2 regions of the Rhodococcus sp. NPDC003322 genome follow, and region 2 is predicted to be linked to the other one. Evidence: riboswitches for the same ligand, from Rfam matches in the RefSeq annotation. Region 2 holds a riboswitch; the other holds the start of a gene.
What was found. A riboswitch is a leader RNA that binds a small molecule or an ion and turns the genes downstream of it on or off. The one in region 2 is predicted to bind S-adenosylmethionine.

Region 1: linked by a shared signal. The riboswitch ahead of ACWDUM_RS02500 (hypothetical protein) and the one ahead of ACWDUM_RS26790 (amino acid ABC transporter permease) in region 2 are both predicted to bind S-adenosylmethionine.

What each region holds. Positions count from the first base shown of each region.
Region 1 covers NZ_JBSFSC010000001.1:536,885-541,696, forward strand. Annotated here, with positions in the region: gene ACWDUM_RS02485 (hypothetical protein) at 1-754, shown strand, start outside; gene glyA (serine hydroxymethyltransferase) at 824-2,137, opposite strand; gene ACWDUM_RS02495 (nuclear transport factor 2 family protein) at 2,332-2,790, shown strand; gene ACWDUM_RS02500 (hypothetical protein) at 2,776-3,150, opposite strand; SAM riboswitch class IV at 3,189-3,298, opposite strand; gene ACWDUM_RS02505 (DUF885 domain-containing protein) at 3,328-4,557, opposite strand; gene coaA (type I pantothenate kinase) at 4,649-4,812, shown strand, end outside.
Region 2 covers NZ_JBSFSC010000009.1:21,222-26,033, reverse strand. Annotated here, with positions in the region: gene ACWDUM_RS26805 (ABC transporter ATP-binding protein) at 1-322, shown strand, start outside; gene ACWDUM_RS26800 (bifunctional adenosylcobinamide kinase/adenosylcobinamide-phosphate guanylyltransferase) at 322-1,665, shown strand; gene ACWDUM_RS26795 (HAD-IIA family hydrolase) at 1,760-2,569, opposite strand; SAM riboswitch class I at 2,716-2,809, shown strand; gene ACWDUM_RS26790 (amino acid ABC transporter permease) at 2,885-3,856, shown strand; gene ACWDUM_RS26785 (amino acid ABC transporter ATP-binding protein) at 3,853-4,629, shown strand; gene ACWDUM_RS26780 (ABC transporter substrate-binding protein) at 4,667-4,812, shown strand, end outside.

The DNA of each region.
Region 1 (4,812 bases), on a different contig from region 2:
GACCCTGACACCTGGAACCCCCCACTCGACGGTCACCGTCCGCCTTCCCTCTGACGCAACAGGAATCGTTCGCGGTGGATGCGCTGCGCGTAGCCTTGTCGACCAATTCCGGTCCGACTACGAGGCGTGGTTCGACGCCGGTCAGATCGGCGACGCTCCCCAACTCCCAGCGGGTATCCGGTCAGCGTTCGGCGAGGGTGGCGCCGCCCTCGAACAAGGTGTCGGCACCTTCCAATGCGACACGACCCTGCCCGGCTCTCACCTCGCCCTTGCCCTCTACCTCCCCGAGGGTGTGGTCGCCTCCGATCCCGAAACCGGTGGCAACGTCTCCCCCTATGGGGGTCTGTACTTGGCGTTGAATGCCGACCCCGAAACCGGCGGCAGCACCGAGGGCATCGACCCCGCAACCTCCCTCGCACCCGGACAACAGAACATCCGAGTCACCGTCGACGGCCTCACCCCGAACACCGAGTACACCATCTACCGCAACTCGACGCCGGTCCGGCTCGGCACCGTCACTACCAACGCACAGGGCCAGGGCACCTTCCCCGACGCCCTCCCCAACGACATCACCGACGGTGAGCACCACTACTCACTCGAGGACGGAGACGGAAGGCAGGTCGCCAGCGCACCGTTCACCGTCTCCTTCTTCGCACCGACCCGGGACGACGCATCGTTCACCGCGACCGCAGACACCGATCCGGGCACCGAGGAGCCCACCACCGGCAGCCTCGAGAACATCTTCGGAAGCTGAACGACGACACAGCAGAACACGCGAAACGGCCCGCACCCCAAGGGGTGCGGGCCGTTTCGCGCGGAAAGCCTAGACGTTCTTGGAGAGCATGCCCCAGTCCTCGAGCCCGTCGTAGAGCGGGAAGTCGAGGGCCAGCTTGGACACCCGCGCGCGCAGGGCGGTGATGTCGGAGTCCTGACCGTTCGCGAGGGCGGTGGCGATGATGTCGGCGACCTCGGCGAACTCGGCATCGCCGAAGCCACGGGTGGCCAGCGCCGGGGTGCCGATTCGCAGGCCCGACGGGTTCATCGGCGGGCGCGGGTCGAACGGCACGGCGTTGCGGTTGACGGTGATGCCGATCTCGTGGAGCAGGTCCTCGCCCTGCTGGCCGTCGAGCTCGGAGTTGCGCAGGTCCACCAGCACCAGGTGCACGTCGGTGCCGCCGGTGAGGACGGAGATGCCGTTACCGGCGACGTCGGAACCACCGAGACGCTCGGCGAGGATCTTCGCGCCGGCGAGGGTGCGCTCCTGCCGGTTCTTGAACTCCTCGGTGCCTGCGATCTTCATGGCGACGGCCTTCGCGGCGATCGCGTGCATCAGCGGGCCGCCCTGCTGGCCGGGGAACACCGCGGAGTTCAGCTTCTTGGCCCACTCCTGCTTGGCGAGGATCATGCCCGAGCGCGGACCGCCGAGGGTCTTGTGGACGGTGGTGGAGACGACGTCGGCGTGCGGCACCGGCGACGGGTGCAGACCGGCGGCGACGAGGCCGGCGAAGTGCGCCATGTCGACCCACAGCTTGGCGTCGATCTCGTCCGCGATCGACCGGAACGCCGCGAAGTCGAGGTGCCGCGGGTAGGCGGACCAGCCTGCGATCAGGACCTGGGGACGCTCGGCGAGGGCGATCTCGCGGACCTTGTCCATGTCGACGACGTGGGTGTCCTCGCGGACGCCGTACGACGCGACCTGGTACAGCTTGCCGGAGAAGTTGAGCTTCATGCCGTGGGTGAGGTGACCGCCGTGCGCGAGGTCCATGCCGAGCAGCTTCTCGCCCGGGTTCATCAGCGCCATCAGCACCGCGGCGTTGGCCTGCGCGCCGGCATGCGGCTGCACGTTCGCGAACTCCGCACCGAAGACGGCCTTGGCGCGCTCACGCGCGAGGTTCTCGACGACGTCGACGTGCTCGCAGCCGCCGTAGTAGCGACGGCCGGGGTAGCCCTCGGCGTACTTGTTGGTCAGCACACTGCCCTGGGCCTGCAGCACCGCGCGGGGAACGAAGTTCTCCGAGGCGATCATTTCCAGGGTGTCGCGCTGACGGGCCAGCTCACCGTTCATTGCCGCGGCGACCTCGGGGTCGAGTTCGGCGAGCGAAGCGTTGTTCACGTCGGTGCTGGGCACAGCGGTCATCGAGGGATCTCCAAGCGAAAGGCCGGGCAGGGGCAGGTCTCATTGTAGGGCCAGGTCAGTGACCCCCAACCACGGGTTCCCGGGAACGAGACCCGCGGCACCGTCCCGATCGCCGGGACGGGCCGCCGGCACCGGCACGGCCGCGGTTAACGTCCACGGCGATCCCACCCGCCACCGACCTCGGGAGCACACGGATGACCCTCGACGATCTGCTCGCCGAACGCGCGATCACCCGCGCCCTGACCTTGATTGCCCGTGCGATGGACGACCGCGCCTGGGAGGCCCTCGACCACCTGGTCCTCCCGGACGCGACCGCGAACCTGGGCACCGGCGAGCTGGATGGACGCGTCGAGATGGTCGCAAGCATCCGGTCGTTCCTGGACGCCTGCGGGCCGACGCAGCACCTGCTCGGCAATGTCGTCGTCGACGTCGACGGGGACACCGCGACCAGCCGCGCGTACGTCTCGGATCTGCACCTCGGAACCGGTGAGCGCGCGGGCGTGACCTTCCAGACCCTCGGCGACTACCACGACACCTGGGTCCGGCGCGGCGACGCGTGGCTGCTGGCCCGCCGCGTCAAACTCTCCCGCGGGCACGTCGGATCCTTCGCCGTCCTCGGCCCCGGCCCCGAGGGCTGGTCACCGCGCGGCTGAGGGCGCCACCCGCGACGCTCCACAGACGGCGGCCTGCTGCGGAGCGGCGAGGTTGAACAGGAGGTTCCCTCCGGGGCCGGACGGCACAGCCAGCGCGTGCCACCCCGACTTCCAGCGGGCGAAGCCGCCGGTGCGCCGCAGCGCGGCCGCGAGTCGACGCGCGTCGTGGTGCCAGCGAACCACCACTTCGTCGGGCCATTCCAGTCGGATCAGACCGTCGGACTGCACCACGGCGAGGACGTCGATCGACCGCTCGTCCTCCCAGCTCTTGCGGGCGTGGATGAAGTGCACCTGGTGACCGGGCCCGTAGCTGGTGCAGCGGTGGTCGACGGCCGGAACGTCGTTGGACGGATGGGGCATGTGAAACTCCCGAGTTCCTCGGGCCTCCCGGAATCCCGGGGGCGCTCGTGCCGGCACCGGTCGGTGTCAGCCACTTCGTCACCCGAGCCACCCGCGAGCGTGGGGTTGGCGGCCGTCCAGTCGGGGCTTGGCGACGGCACTCGTGAAGCGGCCCCAGTGTATGCGACCGGACCCCGGTCAGCGCAAAACGGACGGGATGAGCGGCTCGTCGAGCAGCCGCCGGAACCGTTCGGAGCGGTCCTCGGCGTTCCCGCCGCGGTCGAGCCACGATCCGAGCAGGCGATACCCCTCCACATAGGTGGAGGTGTAGGCCCGCCACAACGGCGACGACAGGAACCGCAGGGACTGCCGGGCCCGTTCCGGGGTGGTGAGGTTCCACGTCTGCAGGAACTGCGCGACGTCGTCGTGCGAACGACCCCGATCGTGCAGCAGCAGCGCCGCGTCCTGCCGCACCCCGAGCAGCTTCGAGGACGCGTTCGACAGCGCCTCCGCACGCTCGCCGTCGAACCGCAGCCCGAGGTCGGCGTAGATCTCCTGCGCCCACTTCCCCCAGCCCTGCCCCTGGGTCACCCCGCCGGCTCCGCTCCCGCGACCGACGATCGCACCGAGCGCGAGGTCCGCGAGCCCCTCCGCCATCAGGCATTGTGGGGTGTTGACCAGGAAGATGGTGTGTTCGATCTGGCCGGCGTCGACCAGGCCGGCTTCCTTGCGGCAGTGCTCGGTGTGGTGTCCCGGGTATGCCTCGTGCGCGATCAGATGCGGCAGATTCGCCATGTGCTGCTTGAGGTCCGAGTTGATCGCGACCTTGGACCGGTAGTTGCCGAGGTAGTAGTTGAAGCCCGACCAGGGCTTGTCGCCGACCACCTCGTACTCGACGCGTTCGGTCTCCGGGAGCGGGTAGCGGGCCCGCACCAGGTCGCGCAGTGCGGACGAGAACGCCTCGACGCAGTCGGCGAGCCGTTCCGGTGGGATCTCGTCGGCCGCACGGTGCGCCTGAAGTCGCTGGGCCAGCGGCTGGTTCCCGTCGCCGGCGAGCACCTCGTCCATCGCCCGGTGCGCGTCCCGGTAGTCCTCGACCGACCCCGGTTCGATCCGCACGTCGAAGTAGGCGTGAACCTCGTCGACGAAGCCGATCTTCTCCCCCGCGAACGTGCGGGCCGAGCATTCGAGTGCGCGCAGATGGACGCCGAGGAACTCAGCGCGATCGGCGGGCAGGTCGACGTTCGGCAGTTCGCCCCGCAGGTGCGCGGCGCGGCGGGCCAGTTCGCGGGGCTCCGGAGGCGGCGCGTTGTCCACCTGACGCCGCAACGCCGGGTCACCGGTGAAGGCGTCGACGAACCCCTCCTCGATGCGATCGAAACCGAGTCCGAGCAGCAGATACTCGCGTACGAAGGTGGCGGCGTCCATACCTGTGAACCCTAGTGTCCGGACCCGGCGCGGCGCTCCGGTGTGGGGACGCGCACAATTCCCCTATGCAGATCGAGGCCGGGACGCGCGCATGGCGAGGGTGAGCGAAAGCAGCCCGTACGTCGAATTCGACCGAAAGCAGTGGCGGACACTGCGCAAGTCGACACCGCTCGTGCTCACGGAGGAAGAGCTCCAGGGCATGCGCGGCCTCGGCGAGCAGATCGACCTCGACGAGGTCGCCGAGGTGTACCTGCC
Region 2 (4,812 bases):
GCAGCCGCGGGTGCTGCTGCTCGACGAACCGACCAGCGCCCTCGACATCGGGCACCAGCAGCAGGTGCTCGACCTCGTGCAGGCGCTGCGCCTGGCGGACGGGCTGACGGTGGTCGCGGCGATGCACGACCTCACCCTCGCGGGCCAGTACGGGCGGCGGGTGGTGATGCTCGCCGACGGCGGCGTCGTCGCGGACGGCACCCCGGCCGAGGTGCTGACCGCGGAGCGGATCGGCGCGGTGTACGACGCGCGGGTCGAGGTCCTCGACCGGCCCGGCGGCCCGGTGGTGCTGCCGGTGGGACCGCCCGGGGGAGCGTCCTGATGGAGGTCGTGCTGCTCGGCACCGGTGCCGCCGACGGGTGGCCCAACCCGTTCTGCCGCTGCGCGTCCTGCCTGACCGCGTTGCGGCGCGGCGAGGTTCGGGCCCAGACCGCCGCGCTCGTCGACGACGTGCTGCTGCTCGACTGCGGGCCGGAGGTACCGCGCGCCGCCGCGCACGCGGGGAGGTCGCTGTCCGGGGTGCGGCATCTGCTGCTCACCCACTCGCACCCCGACCACACCGGACCGCTGGCGCTGCTGATGCGGTCCTGGGTGGTGCGCGAGGAACCCCTCGACGTGATCGGGCCGCCGGAGGCGCTGGACCTGTGCCGGGACTGGGTCGGCCCCGACGACCCGGTGCGGTGGATTCCGATCGCGCCGGGGGAGGCGCTGCGGGTCGGCGAGTACACGGTGCGGGCGCTGCCTGCCGCGCACCGGGTGTTTCGCGACGGCGACGCGGTGCTGTACGAGATCGCGGGTCCGGACCGTCGGAAACTGTTGTGGGCAACGGACACCGGACCGCTGCCCGCCGCGACCCTGGACGCGGTGCGGGGCGCCCGGTACGACGTGGTGTTCCTCGAGGAGACCTTCGGCGACCTCGTCGACCACGAACCCGACCACCTCGACCTGCACACCTTCCCGCGGGCGCTGGCCGCGCTGCGCGAGGCCGAGGCGGTCGTCGAGGGCACCGACGTGATCGCCGTCCACCTGAGTCACCACAACCCGGTCGACTTACCGGACCGTTTGCGGCCCTGGGGCGTTCGGGTGCTCGACGACGGCGCAACCGTCGCGGTGGGTGCGGTGACGGCGCGTCCGGACCGACCTCGGCGGACCCTCGTGCTCGGCGGCGCCCGCGCGGGCAAGTCCACCCACGCGGAGCGTCTGCTCGCCGACCGTGACGATGTCACCTTCCTGGCCACCGGCGGACCTCCCGGCGACGACGCGGAGTGGGCGGCCCGGATCGCCGCGCACCGGGCGTCGCGTCCCGCCTCCTGGCGCACCGTCGAGACCGACGACCTCTGCGGGGCGCTGGGGTCCGCGACCGGTCCGGTCCTCGTGGACTGCCTCGGCACCTGGCTCACCCGCCGGATCGACCGCCACGGCGCGTGGGACGACGAATCCGGTTGGGTGGCAGTGCAGGCCGACGTCGAAGCCCTTCTCGTCGCGTGGCGCACGGCGACGGTGCCCGTCGTCGCGGTGAGCAACGAGGTCGGCAGCGGCGTCGTCCCGGCGACGCCCTCCGGCCGCCGCTTCCGCGACGCCCTCGGCCGGCTCAACGCCGCCGTCGCCGCCGAGTCCGAGTCGGTGATCCTCGTCGTCGCAGGACGCCCGCTCCCGCTCCGCTGACGCGCCGCTCGCCCCTCCCGCCGGTGGGGCGCAATGTCACAGTGTGCTCGTTGGGTGCGCACGATGTGACATTGTGCCCACCCCGGGGTGGGGGTCAGGCGGCGGTGAACGGGTCCTGGGTGCGGCCGACGAGTTCGGCGACCGAGTTCAGCACCAGTGTCGGGCGGTAGGGGAACGCCTCGACGGTCTCGCGGCTGGAGATGCCGGTGAGCACCAGGATCGTCTGCAGGCCCGCCTCGAGGCCGGAGACGATGTCGGTGTCCATCCGGTCGCCGATCATCAGGGTGTGCTCGGAGTGGGAGCCGATCGCCCGCAGCGCCGAGCGCATCATCAGCGGGTTCGGCTTGCCGACGTAGTACGGCTCGCGGCCCGTCGCGCGGGTGATCAGCGCGGCCACCGAACCGGTCGCGGGTAGCGAGCCGTCACGCGAAGGGCCGGTGGCGTCCGGGTTGGTCGCAATGAACCGGGCACCGCGCTCGACGAGGCGGATCGCGGTGGTGATCGCCTCGAACGAGTAGGTGCGCGTCTCGCCGAGCACCACGTAGTCGGGATCGTTGTCGGTGAGCACGTACCCGATGTCGTGCAGCGCGGTGGTCAACCCGGACTCGCCCACGACGTAGGCGGTGCCGTTCGGCCGCTGATTGTGCAGGAAGGTCGCCGTCGCGAGGGCGGACGTCCAGATCGACTTCTCCGGGATGTCCAGGCCGGACTGCAGGAGTCGTGCCCGCAGGTCACGCGGGGTGCGAATCGAGTTGTTGGTGAGCACGACGAACGGAGTTCCGGACTCCTGCAGTTCCGAGAGGAACGCGTCGGCGCCCGGTACCAGGTGCTCCTCGTGCACCAGGACCCCGTCCATGTCCATCAGATACGTCCAACCGGGGGTCTTCTCGTCGGTGTTCGCCATGGCCCCATTGTGCGCGCCCGGAGACCCGCACGTCGGCTCGGACGCGCCGGATGTCGCACGGCACACATTCGTCCCCGCCATTCGGATCAGCCCGAACGCAATAGGTGACCGCGGGATCTGGTTGCGGGACAGTACAGCTCGAGTGTTGACCATCAAGAGCGACCGAGAGACCCGGATCGACGACGTCGCAGCAACCCCCCCGAGTGTGGGTGCGGGTGCTACCGCCGGGACCGATGGACTCCGCGACAGGGCTGCGACGAGCGCCCGGTCCCGACCCGTGAAAGGCTTCTCGATGTCCGACTTCGGAGTGCGCTCGTGAGCGCCCCGGCCACCAGTCCGCCGCAGGCGGCAGTGGCCGAATCGTCCGACGACGCCGACCTGCGCGTCGCTCCCACCCGCCATCCCTGGCGTTGGGTCGTCGCAGCGGCGGCGCTGGTCCTGGTCGCGCAGTTCGTGCACGGACTGGTGGTCAACCCGGGCTGGGACTGGGCGACGTTCGCGCGGTACTTCACCGCCCCGTCGGTGCTGTCCGCGCTGTGGACGACGATCGAACTCACCATCTGGGGCACCGTCCTCGGGTTCGGGATCGGCGTGCTGCTCGCCGTGGCGAGGCTGTCGAACAATCCGGTGCTGCAGGTGATCTCGTGGATCTACGTCTGGGCGTTCCGCTCGATTCCACTGATCGTGCAGCTGCTGTTCTGGTTCAACATCGCCTACCTCTACCAGACGATGTCCCTCGGCATTCCGTTCGGCCCGGGATTCCTCGAGTTCAACGTCACCGGCGTGATCTCCGGGTTCACCGCCGCGGTCATCGGGCTCGCGCTGCACCAGGCGGCCTACTCCGCCGAGATCATCCGCGCGGGCATCATCTCCGTGGACCACGGCCAGATCGAGGCCGCCAACGCACTCGGTATCCCGCGGACCCGTCAGCTGTTCAAGATCGTTCTGCCGCAGGCGATGCGGTCGATTCTTCCGAACGCGGCGAACGAGGTCATCAGCCTCTTCAAGGGCACCTCGATCGTGTCGACGATGGCGATCGCCGAGCTGTTCTACCAGGTCCAGGTGATCTTCGGTCGCAACGGCCGGGTGGTGCCGCTGCTGATGGTCGCGACCGTCTGGTACATCGTCCTGACCACCGTGCTGTCCGTCGGCCAGTACTACATCGAACGGCACTACGCCCGCGGATCCGCCCGCGCGCTGCCACTCACGCCGTGGCAGAAGGTCGTCGCCAAGTACCGGGAGATCCGTGACGGCAGTACCGGCGCGCCGAGAGGGGCCACCCGATGACCGCCATCGGTGACCCATACGCCGTCGACGTGCGGGGCGTGCACAAGGCCTTCGGCGCGCTCGAAGTGCTCAGAGGCGTGGATCTGTCGGTTCGCACGGGGGAGGTGACGGTGATCCTCGGGCCGTCGGGCTCCGGGAAGTCGACCCTCCTGCGCACCCTGAACCACCTCGAGAAGGTCGACCGCGGCACGATCCGGATCGACGGAGAACTGATCGGCTACCGCCGCCGCGGCAACACCCTGCACGAACTGTCCGACCGAGAGGTGCTGCGACAGCGGTCCCGGATCGGGTTCGTGTTCCAGAGTTTCAACCTCTTCCCGCACCTGACCGTCCTCGAGAACGTGATCGAGGCTCCGGTGTCCGCGCAGCGCCGCGACCGCGCCGAGGTGACGGCCCTGGCGCGGCAGCTGCTCGAACGGGTCGGGGTCGCCGACAAGGCCGACCGGTATCCGAAGCAGCTGTCCGGGGGACAACAGCAACGTGTCGCGATCGCGCGTGCACTCGCGTTGCGCCCCAAGGTGATCCTGTTCGACGAGCCCACCTCGGCGCTGGATCCCGAACTCGTCGGTGAGGTCCTCGAGGTGATCCGTGACCTCGCCGACGGCGGTGCGACGCTGGTGATCGTGACCCACGAGATCGGGTTCGCCCGCGAGGTCGCCGACACCGTCGTGTTCATGGACGGCGGTGTGATCGTCGAGCAGGGCCCGCCGGACGCGGTGCTGGACCGACCCACCCACGAACGTACCCGCGCCTTCCTGGCCCGAGTGCTCTGACCCCCTCATTCATCGCGAAAGACCCTGGAAGGAAATGATGTCCGCCCTCACCCGCCACACGAGGCTGTTCGCCTCGGCACTGACCGCCGTCGCCCTGCTGGCGGGCTCCGCGTGCAGTTCGAGCGATGCCGCCGAGACCGACGCGGCCACCGCCGCCGGCTACAACCTGACCGCCGAGCAGAA